3 regions of the Mesorhizobium sp. M0478 genome follow, and region 2 is predicted to be linked to each of the others. Evidence: predicted binding sites of a transcription regulator. Region 2 holds the regulator's gene; each other region holds the start of a gene.
The links. The regulator LexA, encoded in region 2, represses DNA repair genes until DNA is damaged. The targets are predictions, from matches to a motif close to TGTTCNNNNTGTGTTCNG.
Positions count from the first base shown of each region.

Region 1: a site for LexA is predicted at 3,242-3,259, ahead of NKI64_RS20385 (DNA recombination protein RmuC). Genes of this name have one in related genera too.
Region 3: a site for LexA is predicted at 3,592-3,609, ahead of NKI64_RS26220 (putative DNA modification/repair radical SAM protein). Genes of this name have one in related genera too.

Region 1 covers NZ_JAMYRH010000008.1:213,423-218,715, forward strand. Annotated here, with positions in the region: gene NKI64_RS20370 (cation diffusion facilitator family transporter) at 1-486, shown strand, start outside; gene NKI64_RS20375 (GFA family protein) at 564-968, shown strand; gene NKI64_RS20380 (class I SAM-dependent methyltransferase) at 1,050-1,856, shown strand; gene NKI64_RS20385 (DNA recombination protein RmuC) at 1,956-3,209, opposite strand; gene def (peptide deformylase) at 3,313-3,843, shown strand; gene fmt (methionyl-tRNA formyltransferase) at 3,849-4,799, shown strand; gene NKI64_RS20400 (GNAT family N-acetyltransferase) at 4,796-5,293, shown strand, end outside.
Region 2 covers NZ_JAMYRH010000012.1:15,349-20,641, reverse strand. Annotated here, with positions in the region: gene kynU (kynureninase) at 1-728, opposite strand, end outside; gene NKI64_RS24405 (GntR family transcriptional regulator) at 896-1,660, shown strand; gene lexA (transcriptional repressor LexA) at 1,866-2,648, shown strand; gene NKI64_RS24395 (ComEC/Rec2 family competence protein) at 2,642-5,098, opposite strand; gene arr (NAD(+)--rifampin ADP-ribosyltransferase) at 5,205-5,293, opposite strand, start outside.
Region 3 covers NZ_JAMYRH010000014.1:3,505-8,797, reverse strand. Annotated here, with positions in the region: gene NKI64_RS26240 (WD40 repeat domain-containing protein) at 1-78, shown strand, start outside; gene NKI64_RS26235 (hypothetical protein) at 80-532, opposite strand; gene NKI64_RS26230 (aspartate aminotransferase family protein) at 688-2,070, shown strand; gene NKI64_RS26225 (glutamine synthetase family protein) at 2,106-3,491, shown strand; gene NKI64_RS26220 (putative DNA modification/repair radical SAM protein) at 3,611-4,846, shown strand; gene NKI64_RS26215 (UdgX family uracil-DNA binding protein) at 4,849-5,293, shown strand, end outside.

The sequences.
Region 1 (5,293 bases), on a different contig from region 2:
CCGAGCGTCTACACGATCCTGTTCGAGGACAGCGCCGCCCTGCTCGGTCTCTTCGTCGCCTTCGCCGGCATATTGGCGGCCGAACTCCTCGACATGCCCGAACTCGACGGCGTCGCCTCGATCGGCATCGCGATGATCCTCGGCGCCACCGCCATCTTTCTGGCGCGCGAAAGCAAGGGATTGCTCATCGGTGAGCCGGCCTCGGCGGAAGTGCAGGCCAAGGTGCTGGCCATCGCCCAGCAGGATCCGGCGGTGCAGCGGGCCAACGGCGTTCTCACCGTCCATCTCGGCCCGCAACAGATCGTCGCTGGGCTGAGCATCGAATTCGAGGACCATCTGACGGCGCCTGAGATCGAAGCCTGTGTCGAGCGCATCGAGGCGCTCTTGAAAAAAGAAATGCCGGAGATCACCAGACTGTTCGTCAAGCCGCAGACGACCGGAACGTGGGAGCACCGGCGCAAGCAGGTCGAGGCGGCGTCGGACTAGTTCTGGACCAGCAGTGCACCGTTGGCCCCATCGCCTGGTCCCGCTAAGATCACCCGACGGATTTCGGAGAATCAACCATGAAAATCGATGGTGGGTGCCATTGCGGCGCCATAACTTATGAAGCAGACGTCGACCCGGAAAAGACCTCTATCTGTCATTGCACCGACTGCCAGCAACTGACCGGCACCGCCTTTCGTGTCACTGTTCCCGCGCCTGAGGATCATTACAGGATCACCAAGGGCACACCGAAGGTCTATATCAAGACGGGATCGAGCGGCGCCAAGCGTGCCCAGGCGTTCTGCGGCGACTGCGGTTCGCATCTTTACGCAACGTCGGTTGGCGACGGGCCGAAGGTCTATGGGATCAGGGCGGGGACCGCGCGGCAACGCGAGGATCTCGTTCCGACCCAACAGAAATGGCACCGATCGGCCCTGCACTGGCTTCCGGAATTCGAGGGCGTAAGCATCGTAGAGGCGCAGTAGCACCTGCCTCCCGGTTAAACGCGGCCCAAACCAGCCAATAATGTGCTAGGCTAGCCATCAAACGGATGGCGGGGGATAGCAATGTCGGAAACGGACAAAGTGTTTGCCGGCTCGATTCCGGAAAACTACGACCGCTACATGGTGCCGCTGATCTTCGAGCCGTTCGCCGCGGATTTGGCACGACGGGCAGCGTCCTTGTCGCCCGGCGCCGTCCTGGAAGTCGCCGCCGGCACCGGCGTTGTTACCCGCGCATTGGCGCCAAAACTGTCCCCTGGCGCAAGCTATGTCGTGACCGACCTCAACCAGCCTATGCTCGACTACGCGGCCTCGCGACAAGCTCCCGACAGTCGCATACAATGGCGTCAGGCGGATGCTCTGGCGCTGCCGTTCGAAGATGCGGCTTTCGATCTCGTTTGCTGTCAGTTCGGCGCGATGTTCTTTCCCGACCGAGCCGCCGGCTATCGCGAAGCAAAGCGGGTCCTGAAGACCGGCGGCCATTTCCTGTTCAACGTGTGGGATCGCATTGAAGAGAATGTATTCGCCAATGATGTGACGAATGCTCTTGCGGAGATTTTTCCGAACGATCCGCCCCGCTTTCTCGCCCGCACGCCGCACGGCTACAATGACACTGCATTGATCCGCGGCGAGTTGGAAGCCGCAGGTTTCTCCCGTGTGGTGATCGACACGAGGGCCGAACAAAGCCGTGCCTCCTCGCCGCGCCTTCCGGCGGTTGCCTATTGCCAGGGAACTCCGCTTCGCAATGAAATCGAGGCCCGAGGAAAATTGGAAGCCGCAACCGATCACGCCGCGTCCGTGATTGCAGCCAGACACGGCAGCGGCGAGGTTGCGGCCAAGATCCAGGCACACGTGATCGTGGCTACGGTCTAATGCATGGCGCCAGAAGTGTGCCGCGGTTCTGGGGCAACGACATGCATCAAAACAAAGACTTAAGGCGCGTCGTATGAATCCGTTTCAGCGCGACGCGCTTTAATCGTCGCCTTCGACGACACGTAGCCTGAGCTGCCCCGTCTTGGAATCCGCCACCCGCACCCCGGCTTCGGCCTTGGCGGGTCCGCCACCGCGCACTTCGGCTTCGTTTTCGCCAAACTCCAGCGCTTCGATCTTTTGGCCGCGCTTGGTCACCTTCGACGTCGACACCAGTATCTCGTCGATATCCTTGGCCGACTGGCCAAAATGCGTCTGCAGCCGGCGCACGCGTTCGTCGACGCGCGCGACGTCCTCCATCAGCCGGATCACCTCGCCCTGGATCAGATGCGCCTGTTCGCGCATGCGGGCGTCCTTGAGGATGGCCTGGATGACCTGGATCGACAGCATCAAAAGCGACGGTGAGACGATGATGACACGCGCCCGGTGCGCCTTCTGGACCACGGCGTCGAAATTCTCGTGGATTTCGGCGAACACCGATTCCGACGGCACGAACATGAAGGCGGTGTCCTGCGTCTCGCCCTGGATCAGGTATTTTTCCGAGATATCGCGGACGTGAATTTCGATGTCGCGGCGGAAAGCCTGGGCCGCGATCTTCTGTTGTTCGGCGCCATCGGCGGCGCGGATGGCGTTCCAGGCTTCCAGCGGAAACTTGGCGTCGATGGCAAGCTGCGGCGCACCGTTCGGCATCCTGACCAGGCAGTCGGGACGGCTGCCGTTTGACAGCGTTGCCTGGAACTCGTAGGCGCCCATCGGAAGGCCGTCGGCGACGATCGCCTCCATGCGCGACTGGCCGAAGGCGCCGCGCGTCTGCTTGTTGGACAGGATCGCCTGCAATTGCACGACCTGGCCGGCCAGCGACTGAATGTTGCCTTGCGCGGTGTCGATGACCGCCAGCCGTTCCTGCAGTTTGGCGAGGCTCTCATGCGTCGATTTGGTCTGTTCGGTCATGGTTTGGCCGAGTCGGCCGGTCATGGCGTCGAGGCGCTGGCCGATCGACTGGTTGAGTTCGGCCTGCCTTGCGCCGAACACGTCGGCGATGGCGCCCATGCGGCCCTGCATCTCGGCCTGGCTTTGCAAAATGCCGGCCATCCGCGCCTCGGCGTCGCGGGCGTGGTCGGCGGCTTCCGCCGCGGCGATGGTGCGCGCCTTGGCCGATCGCCACAGCGCCACGACAAGCGCCAGGAACAGGCCGAGAAACACCAGCGCGCCGATGGCCAGTGCATGGCCGAGCGTGATCGTCGTCGCGCCAAGCCGGGCAACGGGTTCGGAAAGGATGGTGCTCAGGTCGTTCATCCCGCCAGCATAGCCGATTCGCAGACCTGGCACAGATCAAAACGTGAACGAGACCGATTCGCACCGGTTGACGCTTCTCCTGCGACGTTTTAGGTGAGGCGCCATGTCGATCAAGCCGCTCATCATCCTTCCCGATCCTATCCTGCGCCAAGTTTCCAAACCGGTCGAACGCGTCGACGCGCCTTTGCGCAAACTGACCGACGACATGCTGGCGACGATGTATGATGCGCCGGGCATCGGCTTGGCCGCAATCCAGATTGGCGAGCCGCTGCGCATGCTGGTCATCGACCTCGCCAAGGAAGACGAGCCGCCGGCGCCGCATGTCTTCATCAATCCCGAAATCCTCGAAAGCGCCGACGCTCGCTCCGTCTACGAGGAAGGCTGCCTGTCGATCCCGGACTATTACGCCGAGGTCGAGCGTCCCGCCTCGGTGCGCGTGAAATATCTCGACCGCGACGGCAAGCTGCAGGAGATCGAGGCCGAAGGCCTGATGGCGACCTGCCTGCAGCACGAGATCGACCATCTCAACGGTGTGCTGTTCATCGACCACATCTCGAAGCTGAAGCGCGACATGGTGGTCAAGAAGTTCAAGAAGCTCGCCAAGGACAAGGCGCCGGGCAAGCTGGTGGGATAGGGAAGATGCCGCTTCGCGTCATCTTCATGGGCACGCCGGAGTTTTCGGTGCCGGTGCTGCGCGCGATTGCCGAGGCCGGGCACGAGATAGCAGCCGTCTACACCCAGCCGCCGCGCGCCGCCGGCCGCCGCGGGCTGGAGCTCACACCGTCGCCGGTGCAGCGCGAGGCTGAGCGGCTGGGCATCGAAGTGCGCACGCCGCTGTCGCTGAAGGGCGAGGCCGAGCAAGCTGCTTTCCAGGCGTTGCGTGCCGATGTCGCGGTCGTCGTCGCGTATGGTTTGCTGTTGCCGAAGGCTATTCTGGAGGCTCCGCGCCTCGGCTGCCTCAACGGCCACGCCTCGCTTTTGCCGCGTTGGCGTGGTGCAGCTCCCATCCAGCGCGCCATTATGGCCGGCGACGTCGAGACCGGCATGATGGTGATGCGCATGGAAGAGGGCCTGGACACCGGTCCGGTGGCACTGGTTGAAAAATGCGCCATAGAGCCCGACATGACGGCCGGCGATCTGCACGACCGCTTGATGAATATTGCTGCCACGCTGATGGTGGAAGCGCTGTCCCGATTGGAGACAAATACCCTGGCATCGACTTTGCAGGCGGCTGACGGGGTGACCTACGCCAGGAAAATCGATAAGTCGGAGACACGTGTGGACTGGACGCGCCCGGCTGCGGAGGTCCACAATCACATTCGCGGGCTGTCGCCATTCCCCGGCGCCTGGTGCGAGGCCGACATCGGCGGCCGCACGGAACGGCTGAAACTGCTTCGCTCGACGCTTTTGGAAGGCACGCTTTCTGAAAGCATGGGCGAGTCGGGAGGAATTCTCGATGACCGGCTGACGGTCGCCTGCGGGTCGGGCGCGGTCAGGCTGGTCGAAGTTCAACGGGCGGGCGGAAAGCCTGCTGCCGCGAAGGAGTTTCTGCGCGGGGCCAAGATCGAAAAAGGAATGAAGTTCTCATGAGCATGATGTCGATACGCGGCGCGACGCCGCGGGACCGCGAGGCCATACGCCTGGTCGAGGAACACGCATTCGGCCAGCAGGCGGAGGCCGGGCTGGTCGACGCTCTGGTCACCGGCGGCGACGCCGTTGTCGAACTGGTGGCGGAAGAAGACGGCCAGGTGGTCGGCCACATCCTGTTTTCCAGGCTGTTCGTTAGGAACGGCGGCAAGCAGTTCGCAGCCGTGGCGCTGGCGCCGTTGGCGGTGGAACCTTCGTTCCACGGCTCGGGCATTGGCGGTGCGCTGATCCGCGAGGCGCATGTCCGCCTCAGGGATGGCGGCGAGACGCTCGCCGTTGTGTTGGGCGATCCGGCCTATTACGGCCGCTTCGGCTACAATCATGCGCGCGCCGAAAAGTTCGAGAGCGAATATCAGGGCGAAGCGCTGCAGGCGCTGGCCTGGGGTGACGCACCCGAAAAAGGCAAACTGGTCTACGCCCAGGCCTTTACCGCACTC
Region 2 (5,293 bases):
CGCTCGGCCGCGTAGATGAAGGCTGGCGAGCCCGGGCCGCCATTGAGGTATTTGTAGGTGCAGCCGACGGCGAAATCGGCATTGGCACGGTCAAGTTCGACCGGCAAGGCGCCGGCCGTGTGGCAGAGATCCCAGATGATCAGCGCGCCGGCGTCATGTGCCTTGCGCGTCAGCGCCGCCATGTCGCGCAACTGGCCGGATTTGTAGTTGACGTGGTTGACCAGGATGACGGCAACGCTGTCGTCGATCAGCTCCTCGATTGCGGCCGCGTCGACGCCCTCCAGCCGCAGCCGCGTTCCCGGCCGGGTCGAGGCGACGCCTTCGGCCATGTAGAGGTCGGTCGGGAAACTGTCGCCCTCGGCAACGATGACCGACCGATCCGGCCGCATGCCGAGCGCTGCGTGCAGCAGCTTGTAGATGTTGATCGAGGTTGTGTCGCAGACCACCGTCTGCCCATCAGCCGCGCCGATCAGTCGCCCGAGCTGATCTCCGAGTTCCACCGGCATGTTGAACCAGCCGGCGGTGTTCCAGGCGCGAATGAGGTCGTGCGCCCATTCCTGCGTGGCGGCCTGCTGCAGTTCGCTGAAGACGACCGCTGACGCGGCGCCCAGGGAATTGCCGTCGAGATAAATCACGCCTTGCGGCAAGACAAAGCGTTCGCGCATGGAGCGCAGCGGATCGGCGGCATCCATTGCTTCGATTGTAGCGAGATCGGGTGTCGTGCTCATGATCCGGCGCCCCTCCATGGACAAACGCGCGCGGCGGAGCCTGCCGCCCAAACATGCCGGCGATCTTGAGTGGTCGCCCTTGAACTGTCAAACATTATATATAATTCACCCATTGAAAGGCTTTGATATATAATGATCCGCCGAGCGTTTATGTCTGATGGATCACGATGCTGGATGACGAGCAGACCTCGAGGACGGAAGCGGCCTATCGCCTGCTCAGGCGCGATATTCTTGCGACCCGGCTGGCGCCTGCCGCGCCGTTGAAGCTGAGCACGCTGCGCAACACCTACGGCATCGGCTGGACGCCGTTGCGCGAGGCGCTGTCGCGGCTGGAGGCGGAACGGCTTGTGACCGCCATCAGCAACCGCGGGTTTGCGGTCGCTCCCGTCTCTCGGGCGGAGCTCGAGGATTTGGCGCGTGCGCGGCTGGTGGTCGAACTGCCCCTGCTGGTGGAATCGATCGAGGAGGGCGATCGTGAGTGGGAAGACGCGGTCGTTGCCGCCCACTATCGTCTCTCACGGTGCGGGTCTGTTCTCGACGATCCATCGGATGATGCGGTCGACGCGTGGTACGAAAAACACGATGCCTTCCATGCGGCGCTGCTCAGTGCCGCGACATCCAGCTGGCTGCTGCGCTTCAATGCGACGATTTCCGACCAATTGCATCGCCATCACCGCTTTCTGGGTCTGGCCCCGACGCTGCGCGCCGCCGCCGGCCGCACGGATGGCCACCGGAAGGCCGTGGCGGCCCTGCGCGACGCCGTGGCGATCGAACACCATACCGCCCTGATGGAAGCGGCCCTCGATCGCGACGTCGAACGTGCGAAAACTCTGATGACCGCTCACATCGGCTACACGCTGCAGGTCTATGCCCAGAGTGAACCCGGCGCGGATGCTGCGCAGCCCCGTCCGAAAAGGAAGCGGCGATCGTAGCCGACGACGCAGGGCACTTTGTCTTCGTTTCACCCCGTTGCCGGCCAACGACTACGAGCGCCGCTCGCGGTGCCGAACGTCACGCTGAACAAAACGTCAACACATTCATTAAACTTTAAAAGGTTGCGGAACACAACTGGAACAGATAGTGTTTGTTCTGGGTTTGTTTTTTCTGATTCTGGTTTCAGAACCCTTGGGGGCCGCGATGCTGACGCGCAAACAACATGAGCTTCTGATGTTCATCCATGAACGCCTGAAGGAGAGCGGAATCCCGCCGTCCTTCGACGAGATGAAGGAAGCGCTCGACCTCGCCTCCAAGTCCGGCATCCACCGCCTGATCACGGCGCTTGAGGAGCGCGGTTTCATTCGCCGGCTGCCGAACCGGGCGCGCGCGCTGGAAGTGCTGCGGCTGCCCGACTCGATCGCACCAGGCCTCAATGCGGCGAGGAAGTTTTCGCCGAGCGTCATTCAGGGCAGTCTTGGTCAAACCGGCCAAGGGCAAGGCGGCCAAGGACAAGGCGCGTTGGGCCAAGGCGGTCTCGGCCGCCAGATCAAGCCGGGCTCGCCGTCGCGTTCGATGTCGGCCGGCAATGACGATGCCGTTTCCGCGATTTCAATCCCGGTTATGGGACGCATCGCCGCCGGCGTGCCGATCGACGCCATCCAGCATCAGACCCATTCGATCTCGGTGCCGCCCGATATGATCATGGGCGGCGAACACTACGCGCTCGAGGTCAAGGGCGATTCGATGATCGAGGCCGGCATTTTCGATGGCGACACGGTCATCATCCGCAATGCCGACACAGCCAGCCCCGGCGAGATCGTGGTGGCGTTGGTCGACGATGAGGAAGCGACCCTGAAACGCTTCCGCCGCAAGGGCGCCTCGATCGCCCTGGAAGCCGCCAACCCGGCCTACGAGACCCGCATTTTTGGACCGGACAGGGTGAAGGTGCAGGGCAAGCTTGTCGGATTGATCCGGCGCTACTGAGCCGGCTTGGGTTTGTACTTTTCACGCTGGTTGTAAGGCGGCAGGCCGCGCGCTTCGCGGGAGAAGCGGCGTTGCTCGTGCCAGGGGCGATACGGCTTGTCGACGGCGAAGCGGATGGTTGGCGCTGCAGCTGCCGATTGCGGATCGAAGAAGACGGCGGCGCTGCCGTCGCGGGCCAGCTGTTTCTTCGTCACGACCAGCACCAGCGGGTCGCGGCACGGATTGTAGGCGGTGGCGTCATCGATGACGATCAGGCTCGCGAAGGCACAGGCCGGCCGCGCCGTCTTGCGGTCTTTCGCAAGCGCTACAATGGCTCCGGAAGGGTGCCGGGCGATACAGAGATCGCCGGTGCAATAGAAGGGCGAGCCGGGCGGCAGATCGAGCGGATCGAGATCGAACCGCGTATCTGTTGACTCGAAAATCTCAGGTGGGATAATGGTTTCGGCCCGCAGCGCCCGTTTCCAATTGTCCGTGGTGAATTCGTTGGAGCGTTCGCGGTTGAGGGCGAGTTCGCCGCCACCGATCGGCATGGCCACCAGATGCGCATCCTCGGATATGAGCACGTCGGGCGTAAGCACCTGCGGCACCGTCAACAGGCCGGCCAGCGCGAAAGGCACGGCCGCCAACCTGAGCCAGGTGGTGGCCATGGTGGCGATGACGAGGGCGACCGCCACCAACAGCACCGAGCGGATGGAGATCAGCCCGACGGCGTCGACCGGCGAGCGCTCGGAAATCCAGGCCGATATAGCGATCATCGCCATCAGACCCTTGCCCATCACATAGAGGAACGGCCCGTCGGCGCCGAACGGCATCGCCAGTGCGCTGAGCACGGCAAAAGGCATGACGATCAACGAAACAATCGGCATCACGGCCAGATTGGCGATCAGGCTGAGCGGCGACACACGCTGAAAATGCCAGATGGCGAACAGCAAGGTTGCACTGCCGGCGATGATCGAGGTCATGGCGAGGCCGCCCATGGCCAGCGCGAATTTTCGCGACAGGAAGCCGACGAAGGAGCGCTTTGCCGGCGGCGTTCTCACCTTGTCGGCGCGGTAATCGGCCCAGCCGGCATAGGCGCCGACAAGGGCGGCGGTGGCGGCAAACGACATCTGGAAGCTGGGACCGACCACCTCGTGCGGCGACACCAGGATGACGGCAATGGCGGAGATCGCCAGATTGCGCATGGTGAGTGCGGCGCGATCAAACAGCACGGCGACAAGCATGACCGCCAGCATGATGAAGCTGCGCTCGGCGGCAACCACGACGCCTGAAATAACGAGATAGGCGGCGATCGAGACAAGCGCTGCCGCGGCCGCATATTTCTTCACCGGCCGGCGCGAAGAGAAAACGGGAAACAGCGCAAAGGCGCCACGCAGCAACGCCATGATGGTGCCGGCAACCAGCGCCATGTGCAGGCCGGAGATGGAGATGATGTGGTAGATGCCGGTGCGCCGCATCGCTTCGTTGACCTCGTCCGGGATGCCGGCGCGCACGCCGACAATCAGCGCCGCGGCAATCTCGCCTTCGGCGCCGCCGATCTTGCCCCTGATATGGTCGGCAATGTTTTCGCGCGCGTTCTCGATTGCCGAGGAGAGCCGTGCGGTCAGCGGCGGCGGTCCCTGCGTAGCAATGGTTTTCGGATTGCCGAGAAAGAAGCCGCTGCCGCCGATACCGGTGAAATAGCTGTCGAAGGAGAAATCGTAGCTCTCCGGCCGCACCGGACCGGTCGGCGGCAACAGCCTGGCATAGCCGGTGATCAGGGAGCCGGCGGTCATATCGGCGGGAACGGTCCGCGCCGAGAGCCTGACCCGCTCCGGGGCGTAGCGCAGCTCGGGGTAAGCGGTCGAAACCACGTCGAGCGTCAGCCTGATGCGGCCGCTTTCCATCTGTTCGAGACTGACGACGCGGCCGGTCAGCCGTGTCTGAATCTCGGAGCCGAGCATCTGCGTTCCGGCGCGCCAGGTCTCGACCTTGGCGGCGACGACGCCGAGCGCGCACAGCATCGCGGCCATGCAGAACAGATGCGTCCTCGGCCGCGATCGCGTGGCGACAGCGCAACATGTCGCCAGCACCACAATGGCGATTGGCTGCGCAAAGCCCGGCTCGCCGGCCAGCGAGAAGTAGACGATGACGCCGGCTGCCAGGAAAACCGGGACCAGCAGGAAGGCGACGCCCCGGTCGAGCTCCGTGTCGGCAGCCACGGCAAGGCTGCGGCGGAGCGCGGGCCATGACGGGCGGCGAAGCCGTCTGCGCAGTCGGGCGATAGATCCGGGCGCTGTGACTTGCGCCGGCAACGCGTCACCGGGCAGCGCGGGCGCTATGCCGGGATGCGGCTCAGGCAGCGCGAGGGGCAGCGGCTCGGCATAGGGACTATCGGCAAACAGCGAGCGTTCGCTGACGCTTGCCTCGCCGCCTTCGCCTTCCTTCGTGCCCCGGCCACGTCCAGCCATCGGGTCTGCCCCTTGCGCCCCAGACCTCCTATGCTACATGAACGCGCAAAGCGCGAAAGTCCGTGCGGTCGCATCCACCGCGCCGGAATTGACCCGCCAAGGACGCTCAATCCTCAATCATATCCCGGCCCTCCGCCCTCAGGCGAGCAAGCCCATCGTGCATTGCCTTCAATTGTTCCGGTGTATGACCCTGCC
Region 3 (5,293 bases), on a different contig from region 2:
ATGTGGGACAAGGAAGAGCGCCGGGTCGCCTTCGGCAGTGCCGCCGGCGACTGCGGCGTCATCGATATCTCGGCGTGACCTATTCGGCTCCGCACGACACCTTGCCGGTCAATTCTTTCGGCTTGCCGTCCTGTTCCGTGTCGGCGGCGTTGTCGTAGACGGCAAGCGTGTACCGGCCGTCATAGACGCCCTCGTCACTGGTCTTGGTCAGGATCGTCAGTTCGACAGAGTTGAATTTATCTCCGAGCTGATGCTCGTGGTAGACGTTCAGCCGCAACTCCTTGTCGTCCAGCCAGTACTGGGTGAGGTCGGAATCCTCGAAGACGGTCTTGCGCAGACTGTCGCCTTCCGGCCGGCCAAGTATCTCGAGATCGCCGCGAAAATTGAAGGTCGGGCCGCCCATACCTCTGGTGACCCCGGCGCCGACCTCGAATTGCACCGCTTTGTCATCGACGGAACACCAGACGCCGCCCGATGCGGAAGCCGCAGCGGCCGACAAGAGTAGCGCAATAGCGCAGATGATCGTCCGCATTCTTCTCCCCAAACCACAGACCCGATCGCATTGGCGCCCGACTGCGCCGGAAGGTCAAGTCTGCCGAACTTGCTGCTGACCCAATGCAGCGCACCAACACGGCCAATTGCGGTTGCCGTCGCCAATTGGGTAGTGTGCCGGCCGAGAGGGATTTCATGTACAGCACGAACAGTTCAAAGGCGTCCATTGGCGGTATCAGCCGTGACCGCATCGCTGCATTGCGGACAAGCGAGGCGAACACCTTCCGCAAGGCGCGGCCGAAATCGCAGGCCAAGGTCGGTAACGGCCTGCCAGGCTTCTTCGGCGGTGTGCCGATGCACTGGATGAACGACTGGCCGACGCCATTCCCGATCCTGGTCGAAAGCGCCAAGGGCGCCGCCATCACGGATATCGACGGCAACAGGCTGGACGATTTCTGCCTCGGCGACACCGGTTCGATGTTCGGCCATTCGCCGCCGCCGGTGGCGCGCGCCATCCGCCGCCAGGCCGGGCGCGGCCTGACCTATATGCTGCCTTCGGAGGATGCGCTGGCCATCGGGCCGCTGCTCACACAGCGTTTCGGTCTGCCGTTCTGGCAGATCGCCACCAGCGCCACCGACGCCAACCGCTTCGCGCTGCGTGTTGCCCGCGCTATCACCGGTCGGGAAAAGATCCTGGTCTTCAACGGCTGCTATCACGGCTCGGTCGACGAGACGATGGTCCGGCTGGTCGACGGCAAAGCTGTCAACCGGCCGGGCCTGGCGGGCGAATTCCGCGACCTGACCAGGACGGCGAAGGTCATCGAATTCAACGATGTTGCTGCACTGGAAGCGGCGCTCGCCGACCGCGATGTCGCCTGCGTCATCGCCGAGCCGGTGCTGACCAATTCCTGCATGGTGCTGCCCGATCCGGGTTTTCACGACGCCTTGCGCAAACTGACGCGCGCGGCCGGAACGCTGCTGCTGATCGACGAGACCCACACCATCTCGACCGGCCCAGGGGGCTACACCAGAAAATTCGGGCTGCAGCCCGACCTTTTCGTGCTGGGCAAGCCGATCGCCGGTGGCGTGCCGGCAAGCGTGTGGGGCATGAGCGACGAGGTCGCCTCGCGCTATGCCGACTACAATCGAACCAAGGAGCCGGGCTATTCCGGCATGGGCACGACGCTGTCGGCGAACCCGCTGCAGTTCGCAGCCATGCGCGCAACGCTCGAAGAGGTGATGACGCAGGAGAATTATGCCCGGATGGATCGCCTCGCCCTGCGGCTCGATGCCGGGCTGACCGGCGTCATCGATCGCTACAATCTGCCCTGGCATGTCGCCCGCGTCGGCGCCCGCGTCGAGTTCATCTGCGCCCCTGGCCCGCTCAGGAACGGCGCCGAAGCCGAGACTGCCCATGCGCCGGAGCTTGAGGCGGCTATCCATGTCGCGCTGGTCAACCAGGGCGTGCTGATCGCGCCCTTTCACAACATGATGCTGATCTCGCCGGCCACCACCGGCGCCCAGGTCAACCGGCTGATCACCGCCTTCGCCACGGTTGCGGCAAGGCTGACGGCATGAGACAAGCTGCCAAGCCAAACTCGAGTACACTAATCATGACTTCACCTTCGGGCTCGACGCCCGCCGAGGCGCAAGCCTTTCTCGACGCCCATCCCGAAATCGAAGCCTTCGATATCGTCTTGACCGACGCCAACGGGGTCGGCCGCGGCAAGATCGTGCGCCGGCATGAGCTGAAAAGCATCTTCGAGGGCGGCCGCCACATGCCGATCTCGATCCTCGGCCTCGACATCACCGGCGAGGATGTGCACGAAACCGGGCTGATCTGGACGACTGGAGACGGCGATCTCAGGGCATGGCCGATCCCCGGCACGCTGGTGCCGCTTTACGGCACGAACCCGCCGCGCGGCCAGTTGCTGATGGCGATGTACCATCTCGAGGGACAGCCTATGTCGTCGGACCCACGGCTGGCGCTGGCCAGGCAGGTCGACATCTTGGCGGCCAAGGGCCTCTATCCCGCCGGCGCCTTCGAACTCGAATTTTTCCTGCTTGCCAATGAGCGTGACGCCGACGGCAAGGTAAAGCCGGCGGACGCCGTGCTCGACGGCCGCCGCTCGGCCAAGACGGAAGTCTATTCCGTCGACCATCTGCACGGCATGGAGCCGCTGTTTTCCGACATCTATGCCGCGGCTAAGGCGCAAGGCATTCCGGCCGAAACGGTGATTTCCGAATACGCGCCCGGCCAGTACGAGCTGACGCTGAACTATCGCAAGGATGTCATGCGGGCGGCCGACGACCTCGTCATGTTGAAGCGGCTGGTGCGGGCGCAGGCGCGCCGCCATGGTGTCACCGCCTGCTTCATGGCCAAGCCGATCGAAAAATACGCCGGCTCCGGCATGCATTTCCATGTTTCGTTGCAGGACAAGAACGGCCGCAACGTTTTTGCCGAGGCTGGCGGCGAAAGCTGGTCGCTGCCGCTGCTGCAGGGGCTCGGCGGGCTGATCCAGACCATGGCCGAATCGATGCTGGTGTTTGCGCCGCACGCCAATTCCTGGCGGCGCTTCGTCTCGCAGTCCTATGCGCCGGTGGCGCCGACCTGGGGCGTCAACAACCGTTCGGTGGCGCTGCGCATCCCGGCGGGCGACGCCAAAAACCGGCGCATCGAGCACCGGCCGTCGGGTGTCGACGCCAATCCCTACCTGATCGCGGCAACGGTGCTGGCCGGCATCATCAAAGGTCTGGACGAAGGCCTCGACCCCGGCCCCGAAACCACTGGGAATGGCTATGAAGCCGCCGTCACGCGCACGACCATGCCGGTCGACTGGCGCGCCGCGATCGAGGCGGCGCGGGCCTCGAGCTTCCTGAAAGAGGCGCTTGGCGAGGATCTGCATCGCACCTTCGTGGCGATCAAGCAGTCGGAGTATCTGCGCGTCGCCCGCACCGTCAGCGAGCTGGATTACCACCTCTACCTCCATGAGGTCTGAGAGACCGCCTGGAACTCGGGCAGTCGTCCTGCTAGCCCGACGATCAGGCGGCGATTACTTTTTCGCCGCCTGCATCAAATGAGGTGGCGCTGCAGCCTTCAAGAACATATCATGAACGGATGAGCGCACCTACCGTCCGTGAAAAGCTGGCAATCCTGTCTGACGCCGCCAAATACGATGCTTCTTGCGCCTCGTCGGGCTCGGCGAAGAAGGATTCGCTCCAATCCGGCGGTATCGGCTCCACAGAAGGCATGGGCATCTGCCATTCCTACGCGCCGGATGGCCGCTGCATTTCGCTCCTGAAAATCCTGCTCACCAATTTCTGCATTTACGATTGCAGCTACTGCATCAACCGCTCGTCATCGAATGTGCGCCGCGCCCGCTTTAGCATCGACGAGGTGGTGAAGCTGACCATGGACTTTTATCGGCGCAACTACATCGAAGGCCTGTTCCTGTCCTCCGGCGTCATCCGTTCGCCCGACGAGACCATGGCCGAAATGGTGGAAGTGGCGCGGCGGCTGCGGCTGGACGAAAAATTCTCCGGCTATATTCATCTGAAGACCATTCCGGAAAGCTCGGCCGAACTGGTCGAGCAGGCCGGGCTCTACGCCGATCGGCTGTCTATCAACGTCGAACTGCCGACCGATGAGGGCGTCAAGAAACTGGCGCCGGAGAAGAAGCCGGAAACGATCCGGCTTTCCATGGCGAACCTGCGCCGGAAGATGGAGGAAAAGGCCGAGCCGACGCTGAGGACCAAGAAGCGCGAACGCTTTGCGCCCGGAGGTCAGTCGACGCAGATGATTGTCGGCGCCGACAAAACATCCGACGACGGCATTTTGCACACCAGCGCGCGGCTCTATGGCAGCTATCACCTGCGGCGCGTCTATTATTCCGCCTTCAGCCCAATCCCGGATTCGTCATCGTCGCTGCCGCTGCAAAAACCGCCGCTGATGCGCGAGCACCGGCTCTATCAGGCCGACTGGCTGATGCGTTTCTACGGCTTTTCGCAGCCGGAAATCCTCGCCGGCAGCAGCGACGGCATGCTCGACCTCGCCATTGACCCCAAGCTCGCCTGGGCTTTGCGCAATCGGGCGAGGTTTCCCGTCGACATCAACCGCGCCGACCGCGAAGCGCTGCTGCGGGTTCCGGGTCTGGGCACCAAGGTGGTGGCGAAGATCCTTGAAACCCGCCGCCACCGACGCATGCGGCTGGAAGATGTCGGACGGATCTGCCATTCGATCGCCAAGCTGAGGCCCTTCATCATCGCCGAAGGCTGGTCGCCGGGCGGACTCACCGACAAGACAGGCCTGCGCGACACGATCGTAAAGTCCTGCGAACAACTGTCGCTGTTTTGACCATGCAGCCGGCCCAGCTCGACCTTGCCCGATACACCGTCCGGCTAGCGAGCCAGACCGATTTCGCCGGTTGGCGCGATGCGGCACGGCGTCTGGCGCTGAATGAGGTCCGGCCTGAGGATATTAGTTGGGGTGTCGGGTCCGACGCCAATGATCCTCAAGATGCCTTGCCGGCGGTGCCAGAGGGCGCGCAGCTTACCGTCCCGCGCGAGTTCATCGCCCGTGCAGAAACCGCCTTCTGCCACTCCGACCCCGGCCGGTTTGCCTTTCTCTACCGGATGCTTTGGCGCCTGCGAACCGAGCCGAAACTGCTGGCGATCGCATCCGATCCCGACACCAGGCGGCTCGAAGCCATGGAAAAGGCGGTGCGGCGCGACAGCCATAAGATGCATGCCTTCGTACGCTTCCGGAAGATCGGCGACGGCGAGAACGAGCGCTACGTCGCCT